2 regions of the Sporosarcina sp. SG10008 genome follow, and region 2 is predicted to be linked to the other one. Evidence: a T-box and tRNA genes for the amino acid it is inferred to sense, from the RefSeq annotation. Region 2 holds a T-box; the other holds one or more tRNA genes.

Region 1 (9,749 bases), 2.0 Mb from region 2:
CAATGACGCCGACAATTGACTGTATCTCAACTGATCTAGCGCTTAAGTTCGTCATGTTCTGTTCGGAAGCTTGAATTTGGATTCCCAAATCTTTGATTACATCGGCTGTCGCCTTTACCTCTTTCGTTCCTTCTGATGCTTCTTTAACCATGCTATGAGATTGTTCTTCAAGTGAACGACCTTTTTCAAACAAGTCCTGTGACTTTTCCGAAGTTCTTTCGCTTAGTTCACCTACGTTTTCAAACCTTGTCTCAATCTGACTAACTGCTTCACCTAATACGTTATGTTGCGCGTTTACTTTTTCATGCTGATTAACAGCAGCATTCAGCTCGCTTTTTAAGTCAGTTAAACGTCCTTGATCCTGTTGTTCTTTATCCGAATACGCCAACTTCAAACGGTCAATTTCTAGTTGAAGACGATCATCCTCGATACCCTTTTTCTTGCTTCTGAACATGGTAATCAATTCCTCCTACACCCTTTTTTTCATCATACCATAAAATACCTCATTTTGAATGTAGTATTTGTGCTAAAAGTTGCAATACTATGAATAGCATTAAGACTTATGACACATATCAGGCACGCTAATGAAATTAGTATGAATCCGGATTGGTTCCCGTCCGCTCATCGCGATTAAGTGCGTTAATCGATGCCATTTCTTCAGATGACAGTTCAAAATCGGCAACTTCATTATTTTCACTTATACGTTCAGGTGTCACCGACTTTGGAATAACGATGAGATTATTTTGCAAATGCCATCTGATAATAACTTGCGCAGGTGTTTTACCGTACTGTTCGCCGATAGTAAGAAGCGTTGGTTCTGCAAGTAGCTTCCCACGTGCAAGCGGTGACCAAGACGTCACAGCAATTCCATTCTCTTCGCAAAACGCACGGAGCGGTTCCTGTGTTAGATACGGATGGAGTTCAATCTGGTTCACCATTGGCGCAACATTTGCTTTTACAAGGATTTTTTCAAGATGATGGGCATGATGATTGGAGACACCTGTTGTACGGATCAGTTTTTCGTCATACAACCGTTCAATCGCTTTATAAGTGTCGACATATTTTTCTGACACAGGCCAATGTGTCAAATATAGATCCAAATAATCTAAGCCTAGTTTCTTCAATGAAGTCTCGAATGCGCGGAGTGTCCCGTCATAGCCCTGATCAGTATTCCATACCTTCGATGTGATGAACAGCTCTTCCCTTGGAACACCAGAGTGACGGACCGCTTCCCCCGTTTCCCTTTCATTCTCATAGATTGCCGCTGTGTCAATTGCGCGATATCCTGTTTCTATTGCGTATGTAATTGCTTCGACAGTCTGACCCGGATCCGTCATCTTATAGACGCCAAGTCCTAATTGTGGCATTTTCACACCATTTGCTAGCTCAAGTGTTCCGTTGAATCGTTTTGTCATTTGAATTTCCCCTTTCGAAACTTATTCTTTAATTGTACAAGCGGCATTCGAATATTACGAATTACCTGATTGCATTTCAGAGTTGAATTTTAACGTAAAAACGAATATTATTGTAAATGTACTTCATTTCGTTCGTATTCTGAAAGGAGATTTACATTGTTTCATTTAAAAAAACATAATACCACTGTGAAAACGGAAGTATTGGCAGGTATGACAACTTTTTTGACAATGGCCTATATTGTCATCGTCAATCCGATTATTCTCGCTGACGCCGGCGTACCATTCGAGCAAGTATTCATTGCGACAATTATCGCTGCGGTTATCGGTACACTTTGGATGGCACTTTTCGCCAATTATCCAATTGCAATTGCACCAGGAATGGGATTGAATGCTTATTTTACATCGGTTGTTCTCGCATCTGATGGTCAACTCGACTACATGACTGCTTTTTCTGCAGTATTCATAGCTGGATTAATATTTGTTCTGTTGTCCTTGACTTCATTCCGTGAAAAATTAATTGAATCAATTCCTGAGAGTCTGAAGCTCGGGATTACAGCTGGGATAGGGTTATTCATCGCCTTTATCGGCTTGCGTCTTTCTGGACTCGTCGCTCCACATGAGGCGAACCTTGTTAAGCTTGGCGACCTTACGTCTCCGCCCGTTCTACTCGCTTTGTTCGGCCTTCTCGTGACGGTTATTCTTATGACTTTGAATATCTATGGTTCGATTTTCATTGGAATGGTTCTAACTGGAATTGTCGCAGTCTTTACGGGTCAGCTCAAATTTGAAGGTGCCTTATGGAAAATGCCTCAATTACCGGAAGGGATTCTTGTTTGGAATCCGATTACTGCATTCGGTGACGTCATTTCACATGGTTTGTATGGGGTGGTTTTTGCCTTTCTCATCGTTACCTTGTTCGATACCACCGGCACGATGATTGGTGTTGCAAAACAGGCTGGCCTTATGAAAGGCAATAAGCTGCCACGTGCACGTCATGCATTACTTGCAGATTCTGTTGCAACAACATTCGGATCGATGTTCGGTACGAGTCCAACAACGGCGTACATCGAATCTTCATCTGGTGTTGCAGTAGGTGGCCGGACAGGATTGACATCACTGACTGTCTCTATCCTCTTCCTTGTCGCGGCATTTTTCGGTCCACTCGTCAGTACATTGTCTGGTGTATCTGCAATCACAGCTCCTGCTTTGATTATCGTCGGAAGCTTGATGATTGGTGCAGTGAAAGATATTGATTGGGATTCATTCGATGAAGCATTCCCAGCCTTCCTCGTTATTCTAACAATGCCACTCACTTCGAGCATTGCGACAGGAATCGCTCTTGGTTTCATCACATACCCGCTATTGAAAGTTGTGAAAGGGAAAGGAAAACAAGTTCCTATCCTGTTATATATTTTCGCGGTACTGTTCACCTATCAGCTGCTCTATTTACCACATTAAAAAATACCCTTCCGTTAGTATTCGGAAGGGTATTTTTTACATATTGATTTAGCGTCTAGAAGTGATAGCCGACATTACGAGCGCTCCTGCAGTTAGTAGGTGCATGAACCAGCCAATGAACGGAATAGCACTCACTATGCTCGTTACGAGACCTAGGATGGGTGCTGCCTTACCCTGCATGTCCCGAATTGAAAGCAGTAACGTAATTGCATGTAAAACGAACATGACACCCAGCACTGAATATCCGGAGCTTATAACAAAAACTCCTCCAATGATCGGAATTGCAAGAAAACCTTCTGCAATTGCCGTGATCCATTTCATTCCTGTCGAGTAATTTTTCATACTATATTCTACCTCCATATTATTTAAGTCGTTATGTTATATACGGACAAGCCGACAAAAAGTTTCATTTTTCTTGGCTCTGTCACAATTTTTCCTGACGGTCGTTTCAATTCCATTTAAAATAGGGTATACTTAACGAAGCTACTAATGAATTTACAGGAGGTACCTATCATGACAGTAATTCTAATTATAGGTGTTTGCTTTGCATTCCTATCTGCAATTTTCACAGGCGGATACGATGATAAACCGGGCAAGGTTAAGATACCTGGCCTAAAAAAATAACAATAAGTAAAACGGGACATGCCTTCAGGCTGCCCCGTTTTTTTATACCAATCCTGGATAAGATTGTTGCCTAAGTGCTTCATATATAAGTATCGCCGCCGTGTTCGATAAATTAAGCGACCGAATGTTGTCGTTCATCGGGATTCGTAGACACCGTTCTTTATTCTCCTCTAAAATTTCTTCAGGAAGTCCGCTCGTCTCTTTACCGAAGACGAAAAATATATCTGTTGCACCATCAGAATAATCGAATGCAGTATGAGTCCTTTCACCGTGTTTTGTCAAAAAGTAAAAAACAGCATCGGGATTCGCCGCGAATAGCTCACGAATTCCTTCATGATATGTAATGTCGACGTGCTCCCAGTAATCGAGCCCCGCACGTTTCAACATTTTGTCATCCGTCGAAAATCCAAGCGGTTTCACAAGATGAAGTTTCGCTCCTGTTCCTGCGCATGTCCTTGCAATATTCCCTGTGTTTGCAGGGATTTGTGGTTCAAATAACGCTACGTGTATGGCCATCTCAGTGATTCCTCCAATTAAACTTTTTCTTACTATAGATTTGTTGAAATATAGAACCCCATTGAATTTACTTCTGCTGCCTCTTGTAAGGAGCCTTCGTTTAGTTTATATAGGCATTCATTTCTTCAGTATATAAGTATCCGCTGCCTTTTCTAATTCAACACGCACTTCCGGATCTTCCTCTTTCGATAATGCTTCCTTAATCGCTACATATCCTTCTTCCAAACCAATTCGACCAAGTGCCCATGCAATCGTACCACGAATGACGGGCCTTGGATCGTTCTCTAACATACTGATCAATTCAGGTACCGCAGACTCCTCCTTAAAATGTGCGAGTGCAATAATTGCATTTCGCTGAATCGGATTTTTTCCGCGCCAAGATCCTGATACATGTCCAAATTTCTCTTTAAATTCTCGATTCGACAACCTGAGCACAGGCTGAAGAAGTGGCTTCGCCAGTTCAGGGTCCGGTTGGAATGCTTGCTGATGCAAATTATGCTTTCCTTTATTTTTCGGACATACCGTTTGACATGTATCACACCCGTATATCCGATTACCAAACTCCGCACGAAATTCTTCCGGGATTGGCTTTTTCGACTGTGTAAGGAAAGCAATGCAACGCTGCGCATTTAATTGACCACCCTGAATCAATGCACCAGTTGGACATACGTCAAGACAAAGTGTGCAATCCCCACATTCATCTTCCATTGGAACGTCCGGCGCAAAAGGGATATTGGTAATCATTTCACCCAGGTACACATACGAACCGAATTCCGGCGTAATTATTGAACAGTTTTTTGCCGACCAGCCAATCCCCGCCCGTTCTGCAACAGCGCGGTCTGCAAGCTCACCCGTATCTACCATCGAGCGAACCTTTGCTTTAGGTGCATGTTCTAGTATAAATTCCTCAAGCAGTCTCAGCTTCTCACGAAGGACCGTATGATAATCTGTTCCCCATGATGCACGGCAAAAAATACCCCGGCGCTCGCCTTTTTTTCCTCTCGGAGAATCTGCCATTTTGGATGGATAAGCTACAGCAATTGCAATAATGCTTTCTGCTTGATCAAGCAAAAGAGCAGGTTCTGTCCGTTTATCTAAATCCTTTTCTTCAAAACCCGACTGATAGCCTAGTTCTTGCTGCCGCTTCAAGCGGTTTTTCAACTCACGAAATGGTGCAGCTGTTGTAAAACCAATTTTGTCGATGCCGATTGACTCCGCATAGTCCCTCACTGACTGTTGCAACTGAACAGCATTCACACTGTATCGCCTCCACTATGCTACTATTGAATTAAACTATATAAAGGGTGAAGTCATTGATTATTGAAATGGATATGAAGCTTTTAGGTGCCGTACCCGGATTAAAATTGGGCATTAACCATTATACCAAAATTACAGTGTCAGAATCGCCTCAAATGCTAAAAGGAAAATTGCAATTATTCCAAGAGCAACTTTTCTTTGAGCTGGAGAACAAGTCCGTCCCCGAATTCCCTGGCATTAAAGAATGGCGTACTGTGTGGAAAGCACTTGGCGCAGACCCTAATCGATACCGTCATTCTACAGAAGCACTTATGCGCCGGATTAAGAAGCAAAACTACATCGATCCATTCCACAATGCTGTCGACTTGAATAACTTCTTTTCCTTGCAGCACGAAATTCCAGTAGGCATCTATGACCTCGAAAAAATTGTCGGCGATATAGTCGTTACTTCAGGGACAGAAGAGGATGGATATGATGGATTGAATGGTCGTTTTAATTCATTACAAAACATTCTACTGTTAAAAGATGATTATAGCCCATTCGGTAGTCCATATGTCGATTCTATACGTAGCGCTGTAACAGAAGATACGACAGACGCGTTACATATCTTCTTCCTACGCCCGTCCATGGATGCTACTGAAGCGTTTGAACTGACAACAGCATGTGGGAACATGTTTACTAGTCTTAGTGGTGGAGATGTTCGTTCATATGTTTTGCACGAGGGACAAACTTCCATTATAGTTGACTGACAATGTTTCTAAATGGGGGGAATGAACAAGTGAGCAACATAACACTCGCTGAAGCTGTAAAATTAAAAAGTGTTTTAACAAAACGAATTCATGAGCTTGAAGATGAAATGAGACGCGTAGCCTTTACGAATGTAGAAAAAGGCAACACCCCTGATCAAGGACCACGTAGCCTTAAAATCGTAGAAACAGAATTGGATGAAGTCCGTTTAGATAGTCGAGTGCTCGACCGTCTCATGTATCGTGCCAATATCGATAATGAAATCGAGTTCCAAGGGCAACAACTTGCGATTGTCGAAGCGATTGAACTTGCCATACAATTGCGTGCAAAAGCCCGCTTTTACAAAGAACTCTCTATGGCAGAAAAAGAAGAGATTCAATACGGCTACTCTGAAGGTACGGTCGTATACCGTGTTGCTTTATTCGTTCCTGAGGATTATCGGGTGAAATCATTGCAAGCAGAAAAGGATGCACATAAGTTATCTAATTCTATTAATGCAAAAAACTATTCGATTGTCTTGAAATTTGATGATACGAAGTACTTTTAATGCCCTTGGAAAGGTGAGACTCCTCTCCAGGGCATAGAGTAGGGATCAATCCAATTTAAATTGCAGGCAAACCAATAACCTGTCACCATTTACTTTGTGACCAATCCCCAATGACCAACCAAGGCAATTGCAATGGACAACCCAAACTAGTGTCATCGGATCCCCTCTATGAAAATCGCTCCTTACGCTTCGGCGGTAAGGAGCGATTTTGTTTACTACCCATTTTTGAAGCGCTGTGTTTTCTCACAATCGATTAGTAACGTCCAGGTTCCACTCTCTAGAAAACTTGTGCCACCAAGTTTATCAAGTCGACTTTTCCTGATGAAATGCCTCTTACTCATTTTCTGCAATATGCTTCAGAGCTCTTGCTCGACTCACAATAAAGTTTCTCATATAGCTTTCCAAAAACAACTTATCCGCAATAACACCAATCACTCCACAGGGTGATCTATATTGAAATCTGTCAATCATCAGAGTGCCATTATCCTTCTCAATAAACTCATGAATATGGTGAAAAGATTGGAATGCTCCTTTCACCATTATGTCTTCAAACATATACGGTATATCCATCACCGTTACTTTGGCAGTTAGTCTTTGTCTTATACCGAAATGAACGGCCTCCCATGTAACAATATCCCCGGCCAGCAATAAACCTGTTGTCACCCCACCGACAGCCTTCTCTTTCGTCCCCTCTGTTGTACGGGTATGAATATCCACGTCTCGTGCAAGATCAAAGCAACGTTCTACCGAGGCTTGAATGAACTCCTGGTGTTCAATTAATGGCATAATGTTTCCCCTACTCTCTATTCTTTTATCTAAATATATATTGAAATAAAGAATTAAATTACATTGAATTCTTTAAAGTGCTAGGGGTAGCCAAAGCCCACGTTCGCTCAGTTAAGTCAACTTATATAGTAGAAATTAAACACAAAAAAACACAACCGAAGTTGTGTTTTACATCTGATACCCGAGGCCGGACTTGAACCGGCACGCCTTACGGCATCGCATTTTGAGTGCGACGTGTCTGCCATTCCACCACTCGGGCATAACACTATTTAGTTTACAAACAACGATACATAAGAAAATTGGAGGCGGCAACCGGAATCGAACCGGTGGTAAGGGTGTTGCAGACCCATGCCTTACCGCTTGGCTATGCCGCCGTAGATGATGGAGCGGAAGACGGGATTCGAACCCGCGACCCCGACCTTGGCAAGGTCGTATTCTACCACTGAACTACTTCCGCGAAACTGGGGTAGCTGGATTCGAACCAACGAGTGACGGAGTCAAAGTCCGTTGCCTTACCGCTTGGCTATACCCCAAAAAGATAAATGGGGCGACTGAAGGGAATCGAACCCTCGAGTGTCGGAACCACAATCCGATGTGTTAACCACTTCACCACAATCGCCATGATATCTAGTTTGTTTTAATTGAATATAAAATGGGGCGACTGAAGGGAATCGAACCCTCGAATGTCGGAACCACAATCCGATGTGTTAACCACTTCACCACAATCGCCATGATATATAAGTTTGTTTTAATTGGATAGATAAATGGGGCGACTGAAGGGAATCGAACCCTCGAGTGTCGGAACCACAATCCGATGTGTTAACCACTTCACCACAATCGCCATAATATTAGATTATACTAAAAAAAATGGCAGGGGCAGTAGGAATCGAACCCACATCAAAGGTTTTGGAGACCTCTATTCTACCGTTAAACTATGCCCCTAAAACTGGTGGTGGGGGGCGGATTCGAACCGCCGAACCCGTAGGGAGCGGATTTACAGTCCGCCGCGTTTAGCCACTTCGCTACCCCACCATATAGGTGTAAATGGTGCCGGAGAAAGGACTTGAACCCTCAACCTACTGATTACAAGTCAGTTGCTCTACCAGTTGAGCTACTCCGGCACAAATATTAAAATGGTGGCTCAGGACGGAATCGAACCGCCGACACAAGGATTTTCAGTCCTTTGCTCTACCGACTGAGCTACTGAGCCACATATTTGGTTTACATTAAGATATTAGCTTATTCTAAACCTTATAAGAAAAATAAAAATGGCGGTCCCGACCGGGATCGAACCGGCGATCTCCTGCGTGACAGGCAGGCATGTTAACCGCTACACCACGGGACCATTTGGTTGCGGGGGCAGGATTTGAACCTGCGACCTTCGGGTTATGAGCCCGACGAGATACCACTTCTCCACCCCGCGACAACAATATAATGTATTCATTTGATAAAGAGCTAATCATTTACATGTCAGCTATATGATCTGCTGTATCATGATAAAATTTGGTTGCGGGGGCAGGATTTGAACCTGCGACCTTCGGGTTATGAGCCCGACGAGATACCACTTCTCCACCCCGCGACAATAGTATTTATATAATTAAATATATGTAAGTTTCTTTAAGCGGTGAATCTGCTTAAAAAACTTAATGGTGGAGGATGACGGGCTCGAACCGCCGACCCCCTGCTTGTAAGGCAGGTGCTCTCCCAGCTGAGCTAATCCTCCTGGGTAAAATTGCGATAAGCGACGCATCTCTTTGTCAGCTTCATTCGCTCAGTCAGTCACGTACTAATGTACGCTCCTTCCTTCTCCCAATTTTAACGAGAGTGTGCTATGCTCGAATTACTGAATTAAAGTCTACGTGCTTAATGATGAATTTCTAAAAAGTTATGGTGACCCCTACGGGATTCGAACCCGTGATACCGCCGTGAAAGGGCGGTGTCTTAACCGCTTGACCAAGGGGCCTTAATTTATCATTTATATGAATCTGGCGGAGAGCAAGGGATTTGAACCCTTGAAACAGCGTTAGCCGCTTACATGATTTCCAATCATGCTCCTTCGGCCACTCGGACAGCTCTCCTAAATGGCTCCGCAGGTAGGACTCGAACCTACGACCGATCGGTTAACAGCCGATTGCTCTACCACTGAGCTACTGCGGAATAATATTAAGAACATACATTAAGTATCTTCTTTTGGACTAACAGACCAGCGACGTCCTACTCTCACAGGGGGAAACCCCCAACTACCATCGGCGCTGAAGAGCTTAACTTCCGTGTTCGGTATGGGAACGGGTGTGACCTCTTCGCAATCGTCACTGAACTATTTTCCACAAGACAAGATTAATTATATCATACCTTGTTGTTACTTGCAAGCGTTTTTACAAAATAATTAATTTTGTTCG
Region 2 (9,749 bases):
AAGTTATTCGCCGCGGTGATGCTGACGTTATGATTACTGGCGGAGCAGAAGCGCCAATCACAACAATGGCAGTTGCTGGTTTTTGTGCGAATACAGCATTGTCGTTAAACCCCGACCCTGCAACCGCATCACGTCCATTTGATAAAGAACGTGACGGTTTTGTAATTGGAGAAGGAGCTGGTATCTTAATCCTTGAAGAGTACGAGCATGCAATTGCACGCGGTGCGAAAATTTACGCTGAACTAACCGGCTATGGTGCAACAGGTGATGCGCACCATATTACGGCTCCAGCTCCTGGGGGCGAAGGTGGCGCACGCGCGATGCAACAGGCGATTGAGCAAAGTGGTATCAGTCCAGATGAAATCGATTATATTAATGCTCACGGAACGAGCACGCCATATAACGACCAATTCGAAACAATGGCAGCGAAAACAGTTTTCGGCGAACACGCTTATAAACTCACGATGAGCTCAACAAAATCAATGACAGGCCATTTGCTCGGCGCAGCAGGCGGATTGGAAGCAATCTTCACGGTGAAGGCATTGCAAGAAGGAATCCTGCCACCGACAATGAATTTTGTGAATCCAGATCCTGAGTGTGATCTCGACTATGTAACTGAAGGTGCGCGCAAAGCGGACATTACGTACGCTATGAGCAACTCACTCGGTTTCGGCGGACATAACGCATCACTCGTATTCAAAAAAGTATAAGTTTAAGTTAGCAGGACGTTCCAGTTTACTGGGGCGTCTTTTTGTTTATGTAGTTTTGGGCTTGTTCAGAAAGATTCGCGGCTTGCCCTGATAGTTTGGCGATTAGCCCTTACAGTATGGAAGTTTGCCCTCAGAGTTTAGTGATGCGCTCCCAGTTTCTTGGCTTGCCCTGACAGTTTGGCGATTTGTCCTTACAGTATGGAAGTTTGCCCTCAGATTTTCGCGATGCCATCCCAGTTTCTTGGATTGCCCTGACAGTTTGATGATTTGCCCTCACAGTGCGGAAGTTTGTACTCAGATTTTTGCGATGCGCTCCCAGTTTCGTGGATTGCCCTGACAGTTTGATGATTTGCCCTCACAGTGCGGAAGTTTGTACTCAGATTTTTGCGATGCGCTCCCAGTTTCGTGGATTGCCCTGACAGTTTGGTAATTAGCCCTCACAGTACCGAAGTTTGTCCTCAGAGTTCCGCAATGCGCCAACCCACCCCGACACATTCAAAGTACTATCTTTTTAAATTAAATGGCCCCCTTCGTCTAAAAGGGGGCCATGCTGTCATATAATCAAAGAAAATCAAAAGGACGATGCTAATGACACGCATATTTTTATTTCTAATTAGTTATGGGCTAATTGTTGTTACTGTTTCACAAATAATATTTTATTTTAATTACAGATCATTCGGTTACGACTGGTATCAAATCATTTATTTTATAATACATACGGCAGATTTTGCGTTATTCGTCGTAGCAACAATCATGATTATTCTTACCGTCTACGTCCGAGTCCCATCGCGACTTCCATCTTCCCGAGAGTGACAGCTGCAATCGCATTTGCTTTCACTGCGCCTTCATCCAAAATTTCATCTAGGACAGGCGAATCCAAAAGTTCGTAGTATCTCTCTTGGATAGGTGATAGATGGTTGATGACGGCTTCGGCTACGCCAGCTTTAAATGCGCCATATCCAAGTCCATCATATTTCACAACAAGATCTTCAATTGAAACATCACTTAACGCTGATTCAATTGTCAATAGATTCGATACACCTGGTTTATTTTCAACGTCGTATTTCACGATGCCTTCAGAATCTGTTACTGCGCTTTTAATCTTTTTCTCGATTTCTTTGGGTGTATCAAGTAGCGAGATAGTCCCTTTTTTATTAGGATCAGATTTACTCATTTTCTTTAACGGATCTTGGAGTGACTTAATGCGTGCACCATTCTTTGGAATTCTGACTTCTGGAATCGTCAAGATACCGCCGAACCTTTTATTGAACCGCTCTGCTAGATCACGCGTCAATTCAAGATGCTGCTTTTGGTCATCGCCAACCGGGACGATATTAGTGTTATATAGAAGGATGTCAGCAGCCATAAGTGGTGGATATGTCAGAAGCGCCGAAGAAACGCCCTCTTTCCCATCTGATTTATCTTTGAACTGCGTCATACGCTCAAGTTCACCGATATAAGCAATACATTGCATCATCCAGCCTGCTTGCGCGTGTGCAGGGACTTCTGATTGGATAAACAATACCGCTTTCTCTGGATCGATTCCACTTGCAATATAGATTGCAGCAAGAGAACGGATTGTTTTTGCCAATTCCACTGGATCTTGCTGAACTGTGATAGCATGCTGATCGACAATACAAAATAGGCATTGATAGTCATTTTGTAACTCTGTAAATTGACGGAAGGCACCGATGTAGTTGCCAAGTGTTACTGTTCCTGTCGGCTGTACGCCTGAAAAAATGGTTTTCATTTTGAAAAACTCCTCCTGTTTGATGGATAAAATAAATTGTTAAGGCTACCTAATATGATGAAAAAGCTCCGATGGAAGACGGCTTAAGTTCATCACGATGGAAGGCAACCAAAGTTCGCCGATAACGGAAGGTAGTCTAAGAACGCGACGTCCTGTCGCAACGACTACATGATCAGCATCCTGCTGACCCCGGCAATGGTTGCACACCTACATGCTGTAGACGCAAAAAAACATCAGCCGTCCCCGTAAAAAAAGGGACGACTGATGTTTGATCAACCGTGGTACCACCCGAATTGCCCGAAGGCCACTCTGATTCCCATAACGCGGGGGACGTGACGAGCTTCTTTAGGGCTAATTCAAAAAGTCCATATACTTTGAATTAGCTCAAAAGGTTCGCTTATCAAGCTCGGGATCCCATTCTTTCGGTTCAGTCTACCTGTTTGCACCACCCACAGGCTCTCTGAAAGACTGATACTGAAATACTTTTTTCCGTCATTGCCATTCGCTCTAAATGTTTCTAATAATTATAAATCTTACACTGGAAAAATGCAATAGGCTTGCTCCTTAAATATAAAAAATAAGGAGCGCGATTCCCATCATAATAAGAATGAGTGTACCGCTTCCGAGCATTGGACTTACGTTTCCTGAAAAAACTTCTGAAGGCTTCCGCATCGCCATAACATCATCCATCCGACGTTTAGGTGTAACTACTTTTCTCATGCTAACGGTAAATACATCGAAAAATCCGGTTGAAAAAACGAAAGAGACCAGACCAAGAAATGTTAGTACGCCACCAACGATGAAAGATGCGTTTATATAAGAGAGTAAAGTGAGCTCTTTAAAATAGAGTAGAATAAGCAGAATAATTATTACATGTGCAATCAGAATATTCCTAACTATTTTCTTCATATTTCCACCCCGTTCCAAAGTAATAGTAAAGTATTGGTAAGAAAAAATCAATATAACAGAAGTATATCAATAAAAAATATGAATTAATTTATCGTTGTAAGCGTTGTCAATGCAGGCTTTGTCTATATAACGCTGTTCTATTACACTAGAAAATTTCAAAAAGGTATGTACAACTGTGAGAATCATTGTATAATATAAATGTACCTAGTTTTCAGACAATTTTGAGGAGGTCATCGATTTGAAAAACCACAAATTTATGTGGCTAATTAGTATCATGCTTGTACTTAGCGTGTTCTTAGCAGCGTGCGGCGACAAAGAAGAAGCAGGCACTACTGAACCGGTAAAAGACAAAGAAGAGGACAAAGGAACTACAGAAGAACCAGCTAATGAAGAAGTGGCGCAAGTTCTGAATCTGATTGAAACAGCAGAGATTCCTTCTATTGACTCATCAATTTCAGAAGATGCTGTAGGTTTCAACGTACTGAACAACATTATGGAAGGACTTTACCGTCTTGACCAAGACAGTCTTCCAGTACCTGCTATGGCAGATGGAGAACCTGAAATCAGTGAAGATGGATTGACATACACATTCAAAATCCGTGATGCACAATGGTCTGATGGAACACCTGTAACTGCGCATGACTTTGTATATGCTTGGCAGCGCGCAGTCGATCCGGATACTGGTTCACCTTACGGACCATATTTGATGGCAGGCATGATTAAAAACGCAACTGAAATCGGTGAAGGAACTGCAGAAATTGCAGATCTTGGAATTAAAGCAGAAGACGATAAAACACTTATCGTTGAACTTGAACGTCCAGTTGCTTACTTCCTATCACTTATGTCTTTCGGTACATTCTACCCACTTAACGAAGAATTCGTAACTGCTCAGGGTGATAAATATGCAACTAACTCTGAAGCAATGATCTATAACGGTCCATTCTCATTAGCTGATTGGGATGGTACTGGTAACTGGAAATATGTTAAAAATGACAAGTATTGGGATGCTGATACTGTAAAACTTGAAGAAATCATTGTTGACGTCGTTAAAGAAACTGCAACAGGTGTAAAATTATATGAACAAGGCAAGAAAGACCGTGTACTACTTTCTGCTGAATATGCAATGCAATTTGCTGATGATCCAAATATCATCAATGAGCTTGAAACATCTGTATTCTACTTTAAACTGAATCAAGAACGTAACGGTAAAGCTACACCACTTGCAAATGCTGACATTCGTAAAGCATTCGCAAGAGCCTTCAACAAAGAAGAGTTAGCAGATGCAATACTTGCTAATGGTTCTATTGCTGCTAACTTCCTAGTTGCAGATGACTTTACTTTTGATGCGGATGGAAAAGATTTCCGTGATTACAGCGGTGAATTCTCTGCATATAACGTTGAAGAAGCACAAGAATATTGGAAAAAAGGTCTGGCAGCACTTGGAACAGACAAAGTGGAAATTGAAATTCTCGGTGGCGACACTGAAAACGCTAAAAAACAACAAGAATGGTTCAAATCGGAATTTGAAAGAAACCTTCCAGGTTTGACAATCAAACTGAAAGAAGTTCCTTTTGCTGTTCGTCTTGAACTTGATGATACAAGTGATTATGATGTTCAATCAGCAGGATGGGGCCCTGACTTCCAGGATCCAATCTCGTTCATGGAATTGTTCGTAACGGGAAGTCCACAAAACAAAATGAATTACTCTAACCCAGAGTATGACAAGCTTATTGAATCTACAAAAACTACAATTGCAACTGATCCAGTAGCTCGTTTTGAAGCATTTGCAAAAGCTGAAAAAATTCTTCTTGAAGATGATGCAGGTCTTGTACCTCAGTATCAACGCGGAAGAATGGTTCTTATGAACCCTGCTGTAAAAGGTCTTGCTACACATCCATTCGGTGGCGACTATAGCTACAAATGGACGTATATGGAAGCTGCAGAAAAGTAAGAAGTATAACTTGTTAGCTTAAAATCTTATAGAAAAGAGAGTATATGGGCATTTATGACCATGTACTCTCTTTTTCACTGAGGTTAAACTAACTAAAAATTCGTTGTATTATTTGCTAGAATTAATAGTTTTTTAATTAAATTCATCTATGAAATATAGGAGGTGCGAAAATGGCAAAGTATATCACTAAACGTGTGATTTATATGTTCCTATCACTATTCTTGATAGCATCGTTTACATTTGTTCTAATGAAACTGCTTCCAGGGTCCCCGTTAGCTTCCGCAGCAAAATTATCCGTTGAGCAAAGGGAAGTCGTTTATGAGAAGTATGGATTGAACGATCCGATTCCCGTACAGTACGCCCGCTATATGGGGAACCTTGCAAAAGGTGACTTTGGTGTATCGTTTCAATATAAAAATGCAGATGTCACAACACTTATTGTGAAAAAACTGAAATACTCGGCGATTTTAGGATCTCAGGCACTTATTTTCGGGACCTTAATCGGAATTATTCTCGGAATGATTGCCGCGTTGAAACAAAATACAGTTTGGGATTATGGTAGTACCATTATCGCAATTCTCGGTATCTCCATACCGTCCTTTGTTTTTGCAGTATTGCTGCAATATGTCTTTGCAGTATGGCTTGGAGTGCTACCAGTTGGCCTGTGGGAAGGTTGGAAGTCCAGTATACTACCTTCAATCGCACTTGCGATGGGACCTATTGCTATTGCGGCAAGATTCATCCGAACAGAAATGATAGAAGTATTAAGCTCAGACTATATTTTGCTAGCAAAAGCGAAAGGCGCAAATTGGTTTGAAATCGCTTTCAAACACGCATTCCGTAATGCGCTTATTCCGCTAATCACAGTCCTTGGACCAGTTGCAGCAGGACTATTAACAGGATCACTTGTAGTTGAGCAGATTTTCGCAATCCCAGGTATAGGTGAACAGTTCGTTAAATCAATTAACTCGAACGACTTCGCTGTCATCATGGGTACAACAATGTTCTTCTCGGTATTCCTAATTGTGATTATATTAATAGTGGATATTCTTTATGGGGTCATTGATCCGCGTATCCGTTTGTCTGGAGGTTCCAAGTAATGACTACTAACATGAAGAAACTACCAAAAGATTCGTTTGAGCGGATTACAATCGATAGCTCGCATGCCGAAAAAATTTCGAAACCGAGTTTGAGTTTCTGGCAGGATGCTTGGCTTCGGATCCGTAAAAACAAAGCGGCTATCGTCAGTATGTTCATTCTTGTGTTTATTGTATTTATGGCATTTGCAGGTCCTTTCATGGTTGAACATGATCCAGAGGATGTAAAAGTTGCGCATGCAAGCTTACCGCCTAAAATTCCAGGGCTTGAAAAATTAGGTATTTTTGATGGCGAAGGTAAACTGGGTTCTAAAACAGTTAATCTGTATGAGTTAAAGAAAGTAGAAGTTAACTACTGGTTCGGCACGGATAGCCTAGGGCGCGATTTGTTTTCACGTCTCTGGAAAGGAACGCAAATCTCACTGTTAATCGCATTCGTAGCCGCTATCATTGATGTTGTGATAGGCGTCATCTACGGCGGAATTTCCGGTTATTACGGAGGTCGAACCGACGATGTCATGCAACGAATTGTCGAAGTGCTAATTGGAGTTCCGACACTGGTCATCGTTATTCTTATGATTATGATCATGGATCCGGGCATATTGTCCATTATCATAGCCATATCGATAACAGGATGGATTGGAATGTCCCGTATTGTACGCGGACAAGTTCTTAAATATAAAACTCAGGAATTCGTCTTGGCAGCTAAAACTTTAGGTGCAAGCGATACACGAATTATCAGCAAGCACTTATTGCCGAATATCATGGCGATTATTGTCATAAATATGATGTTCACAATTCCTACCGCAATTTTCTTCGAGGCATTTTTAAGCTTTATAGGACTTGGCCTTCAAGCGCCGAATGCTTCTCTTGGAACACTAATTAATGATGGTTATAAATTCATTGAGTATCAGCCACATATTTTGTTCTTCCCGGCGGTTGTCATAAGTTTACTTATGATTGCGTTCAACTTAATTGGGGATGGACTACGTGATGCACTTGATCCGAAAATGAAAGATTAAAGGAGGAAAGTGAAATGGAGAAAATTGTTGAAGTGAAAAACCTGGAGCTTTCCTTCCATACATTTGCAGGAGAAGTGAAAGCAATTCAAGGGGTTAATTTTGAAGTATTTAAAGGGGAGACGCTCGCTATAGTTGGTGAGTCAGGTTCAGGTAAATCGGTAACGACGAAATCGATTATGCGGCTCCTTCCGAAGTCTAGTACCGAGTACAAAAATGGTGAGATTTTATTCGGAGGAAGAGACCTTCTGAAGATTTCTGAAAAAGAAATGCAAAAAGTAAGAGGAAAAGACATTTCGATGATTTTCCAAGATCCGATGACTTCACTTAATCCGACAATGACGATTGGTAACCAGATTATGGAGCCACTGCTAAAACACCAAAAACTTAGTAAACCCGAAGCTCGGAAAAAGTCTATTGAATTGTTGACTCTGGTTGGGATGCCTAAACCAGAAATGCGATTGAAACAATACCCTCACCAATTTTCTGGTGGACAGCGTCAACGTATCGTCATTGCTGTTGCCTTGGCATGTAATCCAAAGCTTCTCATTGCGGATGAGCCGACGACAGCCTTGGATGTTACAATTCAAGCGCAAATCTTAGAATTGATGAAAGACTTGCAAAAGAAAATTGATACGGCAATCATTTTCATCACACATGATCTTGGAGTCGTAGCAAACGTTGCAGACCGTGTTGCGGTCATGTACGGCGGTCGAATCGTCGAGGTGGGAACGGTTGATGAAGTCTTTTATAATCCGCAGCATCCGTATACGTGGGGGCTTCTAAGTTCAATGCCGTCACTGGATACATCTGAAGAGAAACTATATGCGATTCCAGGCACGCCACCCGATTTGTTGGATCCTCCGAAAGGAGATGCATTTGCACTGCGTAGTGAATATGCGATGAAGATTGATTTGGAACAAGTTCCGCCTCTCTTTAAAGTAAGTGAAACACATTATGCGGCGACGTGGCTACTCCATCCGGATGCACCTCAAGTGGATCCGCCGGTAGCGGTCATAGAGCGAATGAAGAGATTCCCTGGCAGCCGGTATTATGAAGGCAATGCAGGAGGTGTTCGATAATGGCTGAAAAATTACTTGAAATCAAAAACTTGAAACAGTATTTCAATGTGGGAACAAAGAATGAAGTGCGTGCTGTTGACGATATAACATTCGACATCTATAAAGGCGAAACGCTTGGTATTGTTGGTGAATCTGGTTGCGGTAAATCAACAACCGGTCGTACAATCATCCGTCTTTACGATGCGACAGGCGGGGAAGTCATTTATGATGGCGTCGATGTCCATGCGAAAAAATCGAAAAAAGAACTAAAAGCGTTCAACCGGAAAATGCAGATGATTTTCCAAGATCCATATGCATCATTAAACCCGCGTATGAAAGTGCTTGATATCATCGCTGAAGGCCTCGATATTCATGGTCTTGTGAAGAATACGAAAGAACGTACTGCACGTGTTCATGAGCTCCTTGAGACGGTAGGATTGAACCGTGAGCATGCCAATCGTTATCCGCATGAATTCTCTGGTGGTCAACGTCAGCGTCTTGGAATTGCACGTGCGCTTGCTGTAGAACCAGAATTCATTATCGCAGATGAACCGATTTCAGCTTTGGACGTATCTATTCAAGCGCAAGTCGTCAACTTGTTGAAAGAGCTTCAAGAAGAAAGAGGACTGACATATCTATTCATCGCACATGACTTGTCGATGGTGAAATATATCTCAGATCGAATTGGTGTTATGCATTTCGGTAAACTTGTCGAAATTGGACCAGCCGAAACGATCTATACGGCGCCTTTACATCCTTATACGCAATCGCTATTATCTGCGATTCCGTTGCCAGATCCAGCTTATGAGCGTAGCCGTGTACGAAAAAGCTACGATTCAACATCACATAAGTATCTTCAGGATGAAGAAGTAATCATGCGTGAAGTGACACCAGGGCATTTTGTCCTTTGCTCACAGCGCGAATTCGATTCTTTTGCAAAGTAAGTTTAAATAGAAGCAACTGGGCTGGTTTTCGATAAGAGAACCAGTCCTTTTGCGTGTTTGAATATAGATAATGGTAAGTATGCGGTGAAATTCATGGATTCAGGTAATAGGAATTCCCTAAATGTTAATTACAAACCAAAATAGATAAAGAATTTCAGTGGTGAGCCTTATGTTTCTGAATTTTTTTAAATTAATATGAAACCTTTGCCCGTATTTAGACGTACTATATAATGTAGACACTAAATTATTTTCAATTAGCAGCTACCCAAATGAGAAAGTTTTTTATTTGACAAAGCAGATGTTTAATT

Evidence for each region. The T-box of region 2 lies ahead of trpS (tryptophan--tRNA ligase). A T-box ahead of a tRNA ligase gene usually reads a tRNA of that ligase, here a tRNA-Trp.
Region 1: it encodes a tRNA-Trp, which carries the amino acid that the T-box ahead of trpS (tryptophan--tRNA ligase) is inferred to sense. The anticodon was not compared.

What each region holds. Positions count from the first base shown of each region.
Region 1 covers NZ_CP172607.1:153,613-163,361, reverse strand. The annotation lists gene ACGLYD_RS00835 (methyl-accepting chemotaxis protein) at 1-454, opposite strand, end outside; gene ACGLYD_RS00830 (aldo/keto reductase) at 591-1,415, opposite strand; gene ACGLYD_RS00825 (NCS2 family permease) at 1,572-2,873, shown strand; gene ACGLYD_RS00820 (hypothetical protein) at 2,922-3,215, opposite strand; gene trmL (tRNA (uridine(34)/cytosine(34)/5-carboxymethylaminomethyluridine(34)-2'-O)-methyltransferase TrmL) at 3,540-4,013, opposite strand; gene queG (tRNA epoxyqueuosine(34) reductase QueG) at 4,131-5,270, opposite strand; gene ACGLYD_RS00805 (B3/4 domain-containing protein) at 5,327-6,019, shown strand; gene ACGLYD_RS00800 (hypothetical protein) at 6,049-6,564, shown strand; gene ACGLYD_RS00795 (SRPBCC family protein) at 6,898-7,350, opposite strand; tRNA gene ACGLYD_RS00790 (tRNA-Leu) at 7,529-7,609, opposite strand; tRNA gene ACGLYD_RS00785 (tRNA-Cys) at 7,651-7,724, opposite strand; tRNA gene ACGLYD_RS00780 (tRNA-Gly) at 7,733-7,807, opposite strand; tRNA gene ACGLYD_RS00775 (tRNA-Gln) at 7,812-7,883, opposite strand; tRNA gene ACGLYD_RS00770 (tRNA-His) at 7,894-7,969, opposite strand; tRNA gene ACGLYD_RS00765 (tRNA-His) at 8,004-8,079, opposite strand; tRNA gene ACGLYD_RS00760 (tRNA-His) at 8,116-8,191, opposite strand; tRNA gene ACGLYD_RS00755 (tRNA-Trp) at 8,219-8,292, opposite strand; tRNA gene ACGLYD_RS00750 (tRNA-Tyr) at 8,298-8,382, opposite strand; tRNA gene ACGLYD_RS00745 (tRNA-Thr) at 8,396-8,471, opposite strand; tRNA gene ACGLYD_RS00740 (tRNA-Phe) at 8,485-8,560, opposite strand; tRNA gene ACGLYD_RS00735 (tRNA-Asp) at 8,620-8,695, opposite strand; tRNA gene ACGLYD_RS00730 (tRNA-Met) at 8,699-8,773, opposite strand; tRNA gene ACGLYD_RS00725 (tRNA-Met) at 8,855-8,929, opposite strand; tRNA gene ACGLYD_RS00720 (tRNA-Val) at 8,998-9,073, opposite strand; tRNA gene ACGLYD_RS00715 (tRNA-Glu) at 9,239-9,313, opposite strand; tRNA gene ACGLYD_RS00710 (tRNA-Ser) at 9,337-9,428, opposite strand; tRNA gene ACGLYD_RS00705 (tRNA-Asn) at 9,433-9,507, opposite strand; rRNA gene rrf (5S ribosomal RNA) at 9,552-9,667, opposite strand.
Region 2 covers NZ_CP172607.1:2,849,741-2,859,489, reverse strand. The annotation lists gene fabF (beta-ketoacyl-ACP synthase II) at 1-710, shown strand, start outside; gene trpS (tryptophan--tRNA ligase) at 1,474-2,460, opposite strand; T-box leader at 2,711-2,965, opposite strand; gene ACGLYD_RS13770 (DUF3899 domain-containing protein) at 3,025-3,369, opposite strand; gene ACGLYD_RS13765 (peptide ABC transporter substrate-binding protein) at 3,608-5,320, shown strand; gene opp3b (oligopeptide ABC transporter permease) at 5,491-6,420, shown strand; gene opp3C (oligopeptide ABC transporter permease) at 6,420-7,439, shown strand; gene ACGLYD_RS13750 (ABC transporter ATP-binding protein) at 7,454-8,518, shown strand; gene ACGLYD_RS13745 (ABC transporter ATP-binding protein) at 8,518-9,441, shown strand.